Regions from separate parts of the Paenibacillus segetis genome, predicted to be linked through region 2. Evidence: predicted binding sites of a transcription regulator. Region 2 holds the regulator's gene; each other region holds the start of a gene.
What was found. The regulator LexA, encoded in region 2, represses DNA repair genes until DNA is damaged. The targets are predictions, from matches to a motif close to CGAACATATGTTCG.
Positions count from the first base shown of each region.

Region 1: a site for LexA is predicted at 2,658-2,671, ahead of pcrA (DNA helicase PcrA). Genes of this name have one in related genera too.
Region 3: a site for LexA is predicted at 3,270-3,283, ahead of IEW05_RS05860 (YhjD family protein). Genes of this name have one in related genera too.

Region 1 covers NZ_BMFT01000002.1:682,996-688,232, forward strand. The annotation lists gene IEW05_RS19200 (helix-turn-helix domain-containing protein) at 1-1,385, shown strand, start outside; gene pcrB (heptaprenylglyceryl phosphate synthase) at 1,765-2,448, shown strand; gene pcrA (DNA helicase PcrA) at 2,691-5,021, shown strand; gene ligA (NAD-dependent DNA ligase LigA) at 5,115-5,237, shown strand, end outside.
Region 2 covers NZ_BMFT01000001.1:2,295,144-2,300,380, reverse strand. The annotation lists gene glnA (type I glutamate--ammonia ligase) at 1-569, shown strand, start outside; gene IEW05_RS25610 (hypothetical protein) at 668-901, opposite strand; gene IEW05_RS10730 (hypothetical protein) at 1,145-1,474, shown strand; gene IEW05_RS10725 (SDR family NAD(P)-dependent oxidoreductase) at 1,560-2,321, shown strand; gene lexA (transcriptional repressor LexA) at 2,505-3,131, opposite strand; gene IEW05_RS10715 (LysM peptidoglycan-binding domain-containing protein) at 3,457-3,711, shown strand; gene IEW05_RS10710 (DUF896 domain-containing protein) at 3,958-4,131, shown strand; gene IEW05_RS10705 (LPXTG cell wall anchor domain-containing protein) at 4,203-4,739, shown strand; gene IEW05_RS10700 (HAD family hydrolase) at 4,799-5,237, shown strand, end outside.
Region 3 covers NZ_BMFT01000001.1:1,310,391-1,315,627, reverse strand. The annotation lists gene IEW05_RS05880 (nucleoside recognition domain-containing protein) at 1-685, shown strand, start outside; gene coaD (pantetheine-phosphate adenylyltransferase) at 686-1,192, opposite strand; gene rsmD (16S rRNA (guanine(966)-N(2))-methyltransferase RsmD) at 1,189-1,785, opposite strand; gene IEW05_RS05865 (YolD-like family protein) at 2,586-2,846, opposite strand; gene IEW05_RS05860 (YhjD family protein) at 2,858-3,250, opposite strand; gene IEW05_RS05855 (fibronectin type III domain-containing protein) at 3,476-4,879, shown strand; gene IEW05_RS25905 (aspartyl-phosphate phosphatase Spo0E family protein) at 5,025-5,237, shown strand, end outside.

The DNA of each region.
Region 1 (5,237 bases), on a different contig from region 2:
CCATTCGTGCTGAGCTCGAGAACTATCTTAAGAAGAACGGTATAACCATAAACCAGTTTTCAGAAGTCTCTGGAGTAAATTCAGGGACGATTAGTAACATTATTAATGGAAACCGACCTGTCGCAATGCAACAGCTTGATCGCATTACAGAAGGGATGGGCCTTGCTGAAGGTAGTTTCTATGAATTATATGTGGAGGAGTGTTTCTATCAATCTGCTCTGAATTGGCGACGCTTGGGTCCGCTAATATTTCGTTGTGCGGAACTGGACAAGTTGGATAGTATCAAGCAGGTAGTAGGGGTGTTGATGGATAATCTCTCTTATGCTCCTGCATTATTCGAAACAGCTGAAGCGTTATTTAAGCAAGAAAAATATACCGCTGCGGCGATTCTCTATGAAAGTGTTGCTGAGAGCGAAAAGTACCAACATTCTGAACGATTGGCCCTTTGCCAATACCGTTTGTTTAAAATTGCCCTATGTGAAGATCAGGAGATAAACTTAAAGGCCGCGGTCCAATTTGAGAGTTTTGTGAATCGGCTTGATGAAGTGGATCAGCTGGATGCTTTGAAGGATTTGGCAAATACGTATACCTCCTTACGTCGAATGGATAAAGTGGAAGAATTAGCGAAAGAAATGGGGCATAAAGCAACCATTCTTTATAAATATAGATGTGAAAAGGATAGAAAAAAGGAATTTTTTAAGGAACCTACTAGGCCTTTATTTTTATATATATCGTACTCTAACGTGTTATGTACAGTTGCTTATGGTACACGGGGGGAATATGATCAGGCCTTATATTACGCTTCCCTTTACGCCGATATGAGTTGGGTGCAGGAGAATACTGACGAAGCGAAGCAGATAATAAGTCAATTTGAAGGATGGTCTACAGCAAATAGATATCTTTACTTGCTCATGAAAGGAAATTTCGATGTACTGCAGGAGTACATAGCCCATATTGAACAACAAGATGAAGAGGTGCTTCCAGCGTTATATAAGATATTTCAAGCCGCTAATCGCTATTGCTGGAATGTAGACGACATAATCCTGCGTTTTGAGAGTAATATCGAGTTGTTTAAAAGGCAGCATGGAGGAACTAGTACATATAATCCACAAGTTACAGATGATCGTTATGCCCGTTTTATTATTGAATTATCTTACTATTATTTATCAAAAAAAGAATATGATATTGGTATAGATTATTTACTGTATATTTTGGAAATATCCTCTATAATAAATAATGAAGCATGTCTTATCAGATGTGTTGGTTTGTTTGAGCAATACAGAAGTAAATCGTCCTTCGAAGCTATACAGAGATACCAAAATTTGATTAGCGAGGTGCAAAGACGAAATGATGAAAAAAATGGCTTTGTTATTGACAGCGTTTAGTGTAATGTTTGTTATCACTCTTTCAGCAGGAACTTCCGAAATTGTCCCTAATAACAAAACAATCAAACTTCTTGAACACGGCGCGGGAGGTTATTAATTAATTTAGGTTTAAATAGTAGAACGTTCTCCGAGTAATAGAGAGCGTTCTTTTTTTGTGCTATATCAAGCCGGAACAGAACGTATGTGCTATAATTAAGGGACGGAAATTTGCCTATTGTAATGATGAATTCCTTGAGTGTTTAAACGGAACGTTGACAGTGGAACTGTGGTAACATAGATTATACTTTGTTGATCATTAACTGAGCTTTTTTCTATAAAATAATATTAATGAACAACCTTGGAAATAGACCTGTTGGGGGAATAATGATTGAAGCAAATAATGCAATCTTGGCGGCATGTATTTAAATTGGATCCAGACCGTCCACTTTGCGATGAAGCATTAGAAGCAATTTGTATGTCCCATACAGATGCCGTGATGGTGGGGGGCTCCAGTGGGGTTACCTACGAGAATACTTCTGAGCTCTTGTCCCGATTACGTCAGTACGAAGTGCCGTGTGTTTTGGAAGTTTCCGATTTGGAAGCTATTGTACCTGGATTTGATGCCTATATGATTCCGATGGTACTTAATACAGAACAAACCGATTGGATTATCGGTCACCACGTTCGGGCTGTCGAGCAGTATGGCTATCTCATCCCGTGGGACAGGCTAATCCCTGAAGGGTACATTATTCTAAACCCGGATTGTACTGCTGCAAAAGTGTCAAAAGCCTTAGCTTCAACTACTGCCTCCGAAGCTGCTGCTTACGCGCAAGTTGCTGACAAAATGCTACAATTACCCATCGTTTATCTTGAATATAGCGGTACATTCGGCGATATGGAACTCGTATCCGATGTACGTCGCAAACTAGATGATTCCCGTCTCTTTTACGGCGGTGGAATCATCGACGCCAATACAGCTCGTCTTGCCGCCGCCGTGTGTGATACCATCGTCGTAGGTAATGCAATATATAATAACCTCGAACAAGCCCTTACTACCGTATCAGCAGTAAAGAGAAGAAATTAATTACTGCACCGAAGCTAGCCCCAAACAGCGATTCCTACCTCGTACCACACTTAGCGCATCCCCGCAGGGGACAGCGAGCAGGAGCGCCTCTGTTTCTCTAACGTTACCAAAGCGGGTATCCAGAGGTAATAGTTTTCCAAAGGAAAACTACTCCGGAAGCATAATCCCAGCCCTTGGGGTTCCCCTTCGCAAGGGGGATATAGGGGGATTGAATATATTTTTGAAAGGAGCCATACCCATCCATGCAACCTTTTAACATACAAGAGTCAATTAATAGCCTTAATCCACAGCAGCGTGAAGCTGTCATTACAACCGAAGGGCCATTGCTCATCATGGCTGGCGCGGGTAGTGGTAAGACACGTGTGCTCACGCACCGTATTGCTTACTTGATCAGCACGCGTAAGGCACCACCTTGGGCTATTTTGGCCATTACTTTTACCAACAAAGCAGCACGTGAAATGCAAGATCGCGTATCCCGTCTCGTTGGTTCTGAAGGAAGAGATATTTGGGTATCCACGTTTCACTCGATGTGTGTACGTATTTTGCGGAAGGATATTGAGCGAATTGGTTTTACCTCGAATTTCTCTATTCTCGATTCTACGGATCAGCTCTCAGTCATTCGTGGCTGCATGAAGGATCTCAACATCGATACCAAGAAATTCGAACCCAAAGCGGTTCAATCCGTCATTAGCACAGCAAAGAATGAGCTAATAACACCGCAGCAGTATGAACAAAAAGTTGGCGATTACTTTGAGGGTATCGCAGCCAAAGTGTATACGATGTATCAAAAGCGGCTGCGCAACAACAATTCGCTCGACTTTGATGATTTGATCATGAAGACAATTGAATTATTCAAAAACGTACCAGAAGTGCTTGAATTCTATCAGAAGAAATTTCAATATATCCATGTAGATGAGTATCAGGATACCAACCGTGCGCAATATATGCTCTGCCGGATGCTAGCAGATAAACACCACCGCATTTGTGTGGTAGGGGATAGTGATCAGTCGATCTATCGCTGGCGTGGAGCCGATATTACGAACATCCTTAATTTTGAAGGGGATTATCCTGAGGCTACGACGATTCTTCTGGAGCAGAATTATCGTTCTACTTCGACCATCCTGAATGCGGCTAACGAAGTGATTGGCCGAAATACAGGACGCAAGCCAAAGAAATTGTGGACGGACAAAGCGGATGGCGACAAGATCAAAGTCTATCGTGCCGATTCGGAGCATGCGGAAGGATATTTTGTTACTTCAGAAATTCAAAAAGACATCAAGGATGGTAGGTTATACAGCGAGCATGCTATTCTGTATCGAACGAACGCCCAGTCACGGGTTATAGAGGAAATACTCATTAAATCTGACATTCCTTATCAAATTGTAGGCGGCATTAAGTTCTATGATCGTAAAGAGATCAAGGATCTGCTAGCGTATTTACGCCTTCTGTCCAACCCGGACGATGATATTAGCTTGACCCGGATTATTAACGTACCGAAACGTGGTATAGGTGATACAACGGTTGCCAAACTAGCAGCCGCAGCAGCTGAGCGGGGAACATCGATTTATCGTGTGCTGCATACGGTCGATGACCTTGGATTTGCAGGGAAAACTCGTAATGCTCTCGTGGATTTCTACGATATGATTGTGGCATTGCATCGAATGGTGGAATACCTGACCGTAACCGAGCTTACGGAGAAAATATTAGAAATGAGCCATTACCGGCTTGAGCTGCAAAATGAAAATACGCTTGAGTCTCGTTCACGATTAGAAAATATCGATGAGTTCTTGTCTGTAACGATGGAATTTGAGAAGAATAGTGAAGACAAGACGTTAGTCTCTTTCTTGACTGACCTAGCTCTGATTGCTGACATCGATAGTATGAACGATACCGAAGACGACAAGCCGGGAGATGCTGTTGTGCTCATGACGATGCATAGTGCCAAGGGCTTGGAATTCCCCGTGGTCTTCATCGTCGGGATGGAAGAGGGCGTCTTTCCGCACAGTCGTGCGTTTCTCGATAATGAGGAGCTTGAAGAAGAACGCCGTCTAGCTTATGTGGGAATCACGCGTGCAGAGGAGAAGTTATTCCTCTCCTGTGCGCAAATGCGTACATTGTATGGTCGTACAACAGCTAACGCACCTTCGCGTTTTCTTGAGGAGATCCCTGATGAATTGAAGGAAGATACAGAAATGGCTCGCGATCGTTACGGGCGCGGGGCCGGTATCGGTGGAGCGTATAGTGGACGTGGCTTTGGAAATAGTGGGGGTGGAAACTTTGGTAACCGCTCAAGCGATAGTCCAAGTCCGGCGGCTACACGATCTGCAGCACCATCCGCTGGGCGAGTTACCATGACTACGGGTATGCCAGGGGCTTCCTCTCCAAAACCATCGGGATCTGCCAGCGAATATAATGCAGGTGACAAAGTATCTCATGGTAAATGGGGTATTGGTACAATCGTTGCAATCAAGGGTTCGGGTAACGACATGGAGCTTCAAATTGCATTTCCGGCACCCGTTGGCGTTAAACGTTTGTTAGCTGGGTTTGCACCGATTACCAAGGTAGAAAATTAATTACCCGTCATAGAATAACAAAAGAATGAACGGAAGAGACTCCCACAGTAGTGGAAGTCCCTTCCGGATACATATAAGGAGGGTTGTCCCTAGATGGATGTCATGCAGAGAATGGAACGGCTCGTCGAGCAATTAAATCAATACAACTATCATTACTATACGTTGGATCAACCACTGATCAGTGATAAGGAATATGATGCGCTATACGATCAGTTG
Region 2 (5,237 bases):
ATATATTCTATGATGAGAGCGATAATTTGGGTCTAAGTGAAGAAGCACGTCATTATATGGCCGGTATTATGAAACATGCACGTGCATTTGCTGCAATCACGAACCCTACAGTTAACTCATATAAACGTCTGGTTCCTGGATATGAAGCTCCTTGTTACGTTGCATGGTCTTCTAGTAACCGTAGCCCAATGATTCGTATCCCAGCATCCCGTGGTCTTAGTACTCGTGTAGAAGTTCGTAACCCGGATCCAGCTGCTAACCCATATCTAGCTTTGGCTGTAATGCTGAAAGCGGGTCTTGATGGAATTAAGAATAAATTGCCGCTCGTTGAGCCAATTGACCGTAATATCTATGTAATGTCCGAAGAAGAACGGGTTGAGGAAGGAATTCCTAGCTTGCCATCGGATTTGAAAGAAGCACTGAACGAATTGCTTCGTAGTGAGATTATTTGTGAAGCACTAGGCGATCACGCCCTCACTCACTTCTATGAATTGAAAGAAATCGAATGGGATATGTTCCGCACGCAAGTTCACGCTTGGGAACGTGACCAATACATGACGTTGTACTAGAAAAAGGAGCCATCCCCTAGCGCATTTGCGCTGGGGGATTTTTTTATGGCTAGGTTAAGACCTCCTTATAAGCCGAATTATTAAAACGGATTTGAGGATTAATTTGGCATGATAGATTGATTAGGCATGAAGGATTGATTAGGCATAAAGGATTGGTTAGGCGTGAACGATTGGTTTGATACAAAAGCTTGATTTGGTGTAAAAGGTTGATTCGGAGTAACGGCAGCAACTTTAGCGACATGAGGATGGCCCATAGATGCGCATGAAACGATCACTAACAAAATAAACAAAACAAGGATAATACCTGTACTTGTATGATTGAATTCTGACATAAATTGATCTACCTCCACATTTTTAATTGACTCGATTCACAGTATGCTTATTTAGACTAACGTGTATAGACAATTGACTAAGTAAATTTAGAAATGGGCTTCTATAAAACGATCATAGTATCATCTATCCCTATCTTCCTTATCAATCTCTTAAATTATGCTATTCTACTACGTCATTATTCGATGTATTCATAGATATGAAGCATAGAATAAACTATGAAAGGGCAAGGGGGGTGAATCACAATGGCGATTCTATTACCGCAACAATTTTTCAATATCGGACCCAATGTTGATAAATCCTACTATGAAGATCTAAGAGGAGGCGCGAATGCTACTGTAACAGTGAATAATCTTGGTCTATATCCGATTGATCTCGTCATCACTCGTGTTAACGCACCTGTAATCACTTATGCAATCCCAGCGGGTACCAGCCTCACGTTGGCTGTTGATCTACTGCTGGTTGCAGCCCTGCTGACTGGCGCTGGTGCAACATTTGGCGACATTCAAATTGCTACTTCTGATTTTTATTCTGTAAAAGCTTCAAACAGGTACCTCTACCTTCATCCTTTTTGATGGTAGAGGTATTTTTGTTACGTAGCACTTCTGAAAACTCACTGTTACAATAGATTTAAGTCATATAAGAGAGTGGGTTGTTAAGATGAAGATAGATTTAACTGGAAAAATCGCACTTGTGACTGGAGGGACTGGGGAGCTGGGGCGCGTTATGGTACGAACTCTAGCAAATTGTGGGGCTAAAGTGGCTATCCATTATTTAAGTAATAGAACCAAGGCCGAGGAACTGCTTGAAGAAATTCAGGATGATGGTGGGACGGCAATCATTGTACAAGGTGATATTACGAAAGAAGCTTCAATTCTAAATATGAAACAACAAATCGACGCAGAACTTGGTGAAGTTGATATTGTCGTAGCTAATGCAGTTGTCCAATATACTTGGACAAGCATTCTTGAACAATCACCGAAAGACTATCAAAGTCAATTTGATTCTTGTGTTATGCAAAGCGTGTATTTGGCGAAAGCTTTCATTCCTGCGATGCAGGCAAAGCGGTCAGGGCGGTTCATCGGGATTAATACGGAGTGTTCAATGCAAAATTTCCCCAATCAATCAGCTTATGTAGCTGGAAAAAGAGGAATGGATGGTGTTTATCGCGTGCTTGCGAAAGAGGTTGGTGAATTCCAGATTACAGTGAACCAAGTAGCCCCGGGATGGACGATCAGTGAGAAGGATCGTGGTGATGACGCAGGTTCAGATGAAGCTTATCTTCAAGGAGTTCCTTTGAAACGTAGGGGAGTGGATCAGGAGATCGCTAATGCTGTTGCGTTCCTTGCCTCTGATTTAGCTAGCTTTATTACCGGAGCCTTTATACCTGTGACTGGTGGGAATGTAATGCCAGCAATCTAGAAATAGGATTTGGGCGTGATTATAGTTTGAAAGTATGGAGACGAGATGCGGAACAATAGATCTTAATTACTGAGACAAGAATTTGAAACACAAAGACAACAAACAGCAAGCCTCCATGGATCATGGCGACTTGCTGTTATTTGTTCGTTATGATCTTTAAAGAGATAAGGAACCTCATCTATATTAGTGGAAATCGCGGAACAGACCAACGACTTTACCGAGAATACTAACATGCTTCAAACGAATTGGCTCCATGGTTGCGTTCTCTGGTTGTAATCGAATATGGTCTTTCTCCTTATAGAATGTCTTAACTGTAGCCTCGTCTTCTTCTGTCATCGCAACAACAATATCTCCATTGTTAGCCGTCTGTTGCTGTCTAACGATCACATAGTCTCCATTATGGATACCCGCTTCAATCATACTATCTCCCATGACAGAGAGCATGAAAACTTCACCATCACCAGCATAGTGTTGAGGAAGTGGGAAATAATCCTCGATGTTCTCAGTAGCAGTGATCGGTACACCGGCAGTTACTTTACCAATCACGGGTACTCTAGCTACGGAATGGGCGAATAGCCCGAGATGATCTGAATCCTCTTGTCCCAGCAGCTCTATAGCCCGTGGCTTAGTAGGGTCGCGGCGAATAAGCCCCTTTTTCTCCAGCCTGTCCAGGTGACCATGCACCGTAGAACTGGAAGCAAGACCAACAGCTTCGCCGATTTCTCTAACAGAAGGAGGATAACCCTTCATGCGGACTTCGTTGCGTATAAATTCAAGAATTGCTTGCTGACGGCTGGATACCTTCGACATAACATATCAACCCCATCTAGTAACGTTTGGAAAAATTATAACATAGAACTACCGTTCGTACAAACGTAAGTTCTAAATCTATCATTTATCTATTAAATTGGTTGAAAAAGAATATTTTTATTCATGGGAACAATTGTTCTAAAAAAGTATTGAATCAAACAAACGTTCGTGTTATAGTTTATTCATAAACAAGAACACACGTTTGGAGTGGTGGAAAATGTTAAAATACAGTTCATATCAAAGTATTCATAATAAGCCTTCTTTGGAGAAAACTATGCTTAGTGGAATTCAATCAAGAGGGATACATAAAGGTTTGAGCAGAATTATGATAGTGATTCTCTTGTTGACGATAACTTGTACGGGAATGGTGACAGCATTTGCTGCTTCTTCTGAAGGAGATCACGACGTGGTCTTGGAGAAGGTCATTGTGCAGCCGGGGGATACATTATGGCAGATTGCAACGGCTCACAAACCAAGAGGTAAGGATACACGTATCTATATCGAACATATCAAGGATTACAACGGACTGACAGCAAGTGCAATTCGATCAGGCGATGTTCTAATTCTTCCACCTAAATAAAAGGAATAATTCAGTATATTAACAATCCGTTTATGAAGATTTCTTGCTTACGTTTTATTTGTTAGAATAATTGTAAGAGCTTGTTTTGGTGACGATAACGACAGTGATGTCGTATCACCTTGACAAGCTCTTTTACTCATGTCAAAGTAAGAAATGAATGCCTTACACGAACGCAGTTGTAAGCTTGTTTAAAGTAGCTTATTGAACTACCGTGAAACGCACAGAAAATCATAGCAGGAGGGAATTATGGACATAGATGCTTTGGTGCAGCGAATTAATGAATTAGCCCGTAAGAATAAAGAATCAGGGCTAACAGAAGAAGAAAAGCTGGAAAGAGCTCAGCTTCGTGAAGTGTATTTGAATAACATTAGAAGTAACTTTCGCCAACAACTCGAGTCAATCGAAGTGGTGGATGAATAAAGGACCTGCCGAAAGGCTTGGCCCTACATATGCTAGTGGTGATGCTTCATCAAACTTTAGGAGGAACATGTATGGGTTCATTTGACAGAAAAGTAGAGCGGAACATGGTGAAGTTGAAGAAAAAGGGGAAAAATCCTGTTATAAAAGCAACTGCATCGGGTAAAGGCTCTAGTCCAACTTTTGGTGCAAAAGGTGACGGTGATATTTTTAAAGGCAGAAAGATCATATTACCAGGTGCTTTGAGTTTGATAGCGATTCTGTATGCTGCCCTTGGGTTAATGGGACCTGCGACTGGAGAGAATCAGACTCTATTTTGGGTCACAATTGGGCTGTATTTACTCTTAGCTGTGGTGATTTTCCTTAGAAAGCCGTATTTACGCGTTGACAAGAATCGATTGTACACTTCCAAGTTTAATCGAGATAAATACCTCGATGCTAGTAACGTTAGCAAGATCATTCATAACAAAAGTAAAATTGTAATTGTTCCAAAAGGAAAAGAATCAAAGTGGGTGTTCTATCGGTTCCGGAACTTTTTTGATACAGAAGCTATGGCACTTCGTCTTGGGGAATTTGCACACACAAATCACATTACTATAGAAAAGCAATAAGGTGATATAAAATCACTTAAACAGACCTTGGTAACTAAGGGAGAGAGAGGACGTCTACGATGACTATTAAAGCGGTATGTTTTGATTTGGATGATACGTTGCTCTGGGATGATCGAAGTGTTAGGGAGGCATTTGAAGCAACTTGTAAGAGGGCGCAAGAAGTAAAAGGTGTTGATCCAGTCGAACTTCAAGAACAGGTGCGTAAAGAAGCTAGGTCGCTCTATGAATCCTACGAAACTATTTCTTTCACGAAAATGATTGGGATTAATCCTTTTGAGGGACTTTGGGCTAATTTCTCTGCTGGTGAGCAACCTGAATTTCGTAAATTAGAGCAATTAGCTCCTGCATACCGTAAAGAGTCATGGCGGCGTGGACTTCTAGCTGTTGGTGTTGATGATGAAGCCTTAGCTGCTGAACTTGCAGAACAATTTGGACAAGAGAGACGGTCCCGTCCTCATGTGTATGAAGAAACATTTAATATACTTAATGAATTAAAAG
Region 3 (5,237 bases), 980 kb from region 2:
TTCACCCTCAAGAAGCAAAGTACAAACACCAAAAGATAAAATAGTTCAACACAAAAAAACATCTAGGCTTCAACTAGCCTTACTGAACATGGAAGAAGTCCGCAGAGAAGATGGTCGCGGTTTCGGCAAAATACTAGGCGATTCCGTCATTTCTGGTGTACAAACGATGATGGTCACTGGTGGGTATATGCTTATTTTTGCAGTCGTCATCCAAGTCATTTCATCGTTCCTCCCAGCAGGGATCCCAGCGTTTCCTGTTGCCGGATTGTTTGAGGCCCATCTAGGTTCCTATAGTATTGCCAAGCTTGCAACAACACCGGTCATTCAGTCAGCTTTACTAGGCGCAGTACTTGGATGGAGTGGATTATGTGCTATTCTTCAGGTACGTGCTATTCTAGGACCCCTCGGAATCAAAGGAAGCTATTTTTGGCGTAATCGTATTCTTCACGGGATCTATGCATATATATTCACGCTGCTCTTTTGGAAACCCCTCACTTGGTTCACTGGAGTGCTACCTGCAAGCATAGAAGTCAATCCAAATGGCTCAATTAAAAGTGCTGAATTCCTTCTGCCTAATTGGCGACAAGCTATCACGATGTTAGAGTGGCAAACATGGCTGCTCGGTCTACTAATCGGAATATTTCTCGTATTAGGTCTGTTTTGGCGAAAACACATCGATAAATAACTAATTTTTTGTTGGAGGATTATCGTACTTATTTTTCAGTGCCTTCTCCACCTCTGTAGGAACTAAATCGCTAACATCTCCGTGAAAGCTAGCAATTTCCTTCACCACACTAGAACTGAGGTATGAAAACTTAGGATTCGTCATCATAAAGATCGTCTCTACTTCACTGTTTAGCTTTTGATTGGTTGATGCAATTTGCAGCTCATACTCAAAATCCGTGACCGAACGTATGCCTCGAACAATGACATCCGCTTGCTTATAAACCATATAATTGACCAAAAGATCACGGAAGCTATCGATCTCAACGTTGTCCAGATGACTCGTAGCCGAGGATAACAATTCTTTTCTCTCTTCCACGCTAAACAGTGGACTTTTACTCGTATTATTCAGAACCGCCACAATCAATTTATCAAACTGCCGGGAAGCTCGTTGAATGATATCCATGTGCCCTTTGGTCACCGGATCAAAACTGCCGGGATATACTGCTACTCTCATCTGTTTACTCATGTTGATATTCCTCCTTGCTCGGCCTGGACCGATTGACTCTCTTGATCATATACATAAATTGAAATAGCCACTTCTCCGTACTCCGCCTTACGCCAAGCTCTAAATTTACCGAAAGAATCCGGGTAATCAAAAGACGACTCATGTTCAAGCACGATCGTTGCTTGGTCTTCAAGTAAATCCAAACTATCCATCTGCTCCATTAGCTTGTCTCCATGCTTCAAACGGTACGGCGGGTCCAGGAAGACCAGATCAAAAGTATTCTCACGTTTTGCTAATGCCTTTAACGCTCTTTCCGCATCATTCTTATACACTTCCGCTTGCTCTTCAAACTTCGTTGCCTTCAAATTAGTTCGAATGGTCTCAAGACTTTTGAAGTCCATATCAACAAACACAGCACGGTCCATCCCACGACTTAGCGCCTCAATCCCAAGCCCACCTGTTCCTGCGAACAGATCAAGTACTGCTCCGCCATCAAAATAAGGTCCTATGATACTGAACAAAGCTTCCTTTACCTTATCCGTTGTCGGACGGGTTCCTGTACCTGGAACTGCCTTTAGCGTTCTCCCCCGGGCACTTCCCGAAATAACTCTCATTCTTAATCACACCCTTTTTAAACAGAAACTTTTATAACGATTAGTCTATAGCCAGTCTATCTGCCGATATCGTACCACAATCACTGGCAGATTTAAAAACGGAATCATTATAACATTTTTCAAACTATCAAGGTATAAAATGAGTCAGACCGGACCACACTTAAACTATCGACATCACCAAATGTCGTAGACAACCGCGGAGAAGACTTACGTTTCCCCATAAGCTCTTCATCCGGTTTCTCCTCTCCCATGAGGGCGCTCTGTAAAGGGCGCCCAATTTTTTTGTTTAACAAACCCTTTGTTTATAAGGATTTCTTCTAAATAATATCGACAATATTTAATGAAGAAAGAGTTTGATTGTAGACCAGTTGTAGACCAAATGTATAATAAAATTTCATAAAAGGTGATACTGAAACAAAAAAAGCCTCGGATTAGTCCGGGGCTTACGTGTATTTTCTTTCTATTATTAAAGTTTTCAGTCCAGTAATATTTGATTGTTCCATGTAGTACTCTTCCACACCGCTTGAAGTAATGATGTCTACATCACACGGTGAATCAAAACCTACTGAATTATTTCTTATTAGATTCCGGGCGTCTTCTCTCGAGTTAATAGTATTAATTCTGAGTGTATATAATTCCAATCTATAGTTATCCACCTTACTCTAGTTGAAATTGACCACCAATATAAGGATATTGTACATGTGATACATTCTTATAAGAGGACAATTACAGGTCTAAAAGTGGACAAGATAATATTAAAAATAACCACATGAGCATAACGCCTATGTGGTCATCTTCGTTTACTCACTTTCAGCGGCTAATATATCAATAAACGGGACCTTATGTAGCTCACCCATTTTGTCGGCTATATGAACGCTTTGAGTACGTGAGTCCATATTAGTAATAGTCCCCGTCAAATGGTCCTCCCTACGCCACACAGAGAACGTTAGGAGTGTGTTACTCTCCTTGGCTTCCATCAATCGCTCTGCTAACTCTTCTAACTCTAAATCGTCCCTCTTGGGCCGTGACTCTTTGTATTTTTTCGATGGCTTTGGAAACATGTGATTACCTCCTAAGTTGATTGCGATTTTAAGTGTCTAGCCAAATCATATATATAATGAGATAACTTTATACTGATCTCTGATTTCATAGTATCTCTGGTGATGCCAAAGACATCGTTATACCCACGACAAAAATAGTGATGGTTAATAATAAAACCCTCATGCTTAGTCTCTAACATCCTTATGTTCCGCTGCTGTAACTCCCTTTTTGACTTACGTGATTCATTTACAATCTGATCAAGTACCACCTGTCCAGCCATTAGATACAGTCGCTTTAGGATATTTGTGGAGTATTCGATCTCGTCTAAACTTTTTTGTACCATGCTTTCAAGATGTGGCAACAAGATATAATCGCGAATCATAGTACGTTCCTCTGTTGTTATAACATTAGCGACCTTGCTCATTACATGCGCCTCCAAAATACGAACATTTGTTTGTATTATATACTCTTTGAGGTTATTTATTCAACATAAAAAAGACCACTTTGGATTTATTCCTCGGTGGTCTTTTTGTGGCGATATAGCGAACTAAAACACTAATTTGCAGATATAGACAAATATGTTTAGACATGGATTGTCAATGTAAGTATCGTAGGTTGTGCAATTAATATTAAAAAGGAGACTATTACAATGAAAAAACTTTTTTCTTTGGCTGTTATTTTCAGTTTTTTATTTATGCTTCTCTACCCGAACGCAAATGCATTTGCTTATACCGGAGGCTTGCTCCAAGGAAAAGTCTTCAATTGGGGTAATGAATATTTGAAAGTTGAAGGTACATCAGAAAAATGGACAGATGATAATGAAACTACTTCGCTACCTCTTTCGGCGTCGTATGTAGGTTGGTACTCTTTCCAAGATACAGTAACAATTGACTCGCTAAAAATCAAATCTAACGCACCCTTACTTGTAACTTTCTACAATGAGAGCAATCAAATTATAGATACTTATAATCATAACCACTCCAATGTAAATACTATTAATCTTCCGGCACCTGTCGCAAATGTACATACTGTAGCATTTCAAAATCCAAATACACAAGCTGGAATGACCGTTTACGAATTTGATGTTTTTGACAATAAAGTCGTGCCTAAAATACCTTCAGCCCCTTCTGATTTAATCACTCTTGCTAAACCATCATCTGTAGATTTGAGTTGGAAGACAGGAGTTGGAGCGAGCACATACACAGTTAAACGGTCAACAAATCCGAATGGACCATTTGAAACAATTAAAAATGGAATTACAACGCTTAACTATACAGATGATTCTGTCTCAAACGGAACCGAATATTTTTATGTTGTTACAAGTGTCAATGTCACTGGAGAAAGTAGCAATTCAAATAACGAGAAAGTGTTGGTATATTATGAAGGGTTATTGAGAGGTAAACTGATGCATTTCGGAAAATCTATAGGTCACACAATATCAGATATTGATAAGTGGACTGACGGAAAAGATGCAACGTCAGCCCCTTTAGGGCCTAACGAAAGAGTCGGTTGGTATGAGTTCCAAAATGAAATTTCAATAAAATCCCTAGAATTAAAAACAAATGCTAATTTAGATATCAAATTCTACGATGCTTCAAAAAATCTGATCACTACTTATAATTATACTTTTAAATCAGGTGATAAAGGTCAATTAATTAGCTTAGCAACACCTGTAAATAATGTGAAAACAGTTTCCTTTGAAAATCCTTACGAAAATATCGGAATAACCGTTTACGAATTTGATGTACTAGATGGTTCTGCACAAGAACCTAATCCTAAGCCTGATCCAAACCCGGACCCACAGCCTAAGGGTGAGCGTGCTATTCTAACTATCACAACAATAACTGGCCTAGAGAAAGAATATGATCTATCAATTAGTGAGGTACAAGCCTTCTTGAGTTGGTACGATGCTAAAGAAAACGGAACTGGCCCGGCAAATTTCGGCATTGATAAACAAACCAACAATAAAGGACCATTCAGCAAACGAGTTGACTATGTAATATTTAAAAACATCCTGAGTTTTGAAGTAGATGAATATACATTAAGTAAATAACAACAATCATGGGGCCGTGTATACGGCTCCTTTTTTTGTTCACAAATCACGATCTAATTTTACATAATTTATCTATTTAGGAGGTGTTAAGTAGTTTTTTTATCGAAATAAACATTATCACTTTAGTCCTGGTGCGGACAGTACTATGGTGAGATCCGCGCACACGGACGCAAGTGCACAGCGAACGTCTAATATAGATATTTTATTATTAGGAGATGTTCGATTTGTGTGTCTTTACAACATAATTGAAGAACTCCGCTTGGAGTTGAATCAATTATACGCGTACAAAAAACTAGTTGATAAAGAAATCATAAAGTTAAGTGAGAAGTTAGATAAAGCAATAAACGAATATTATCAA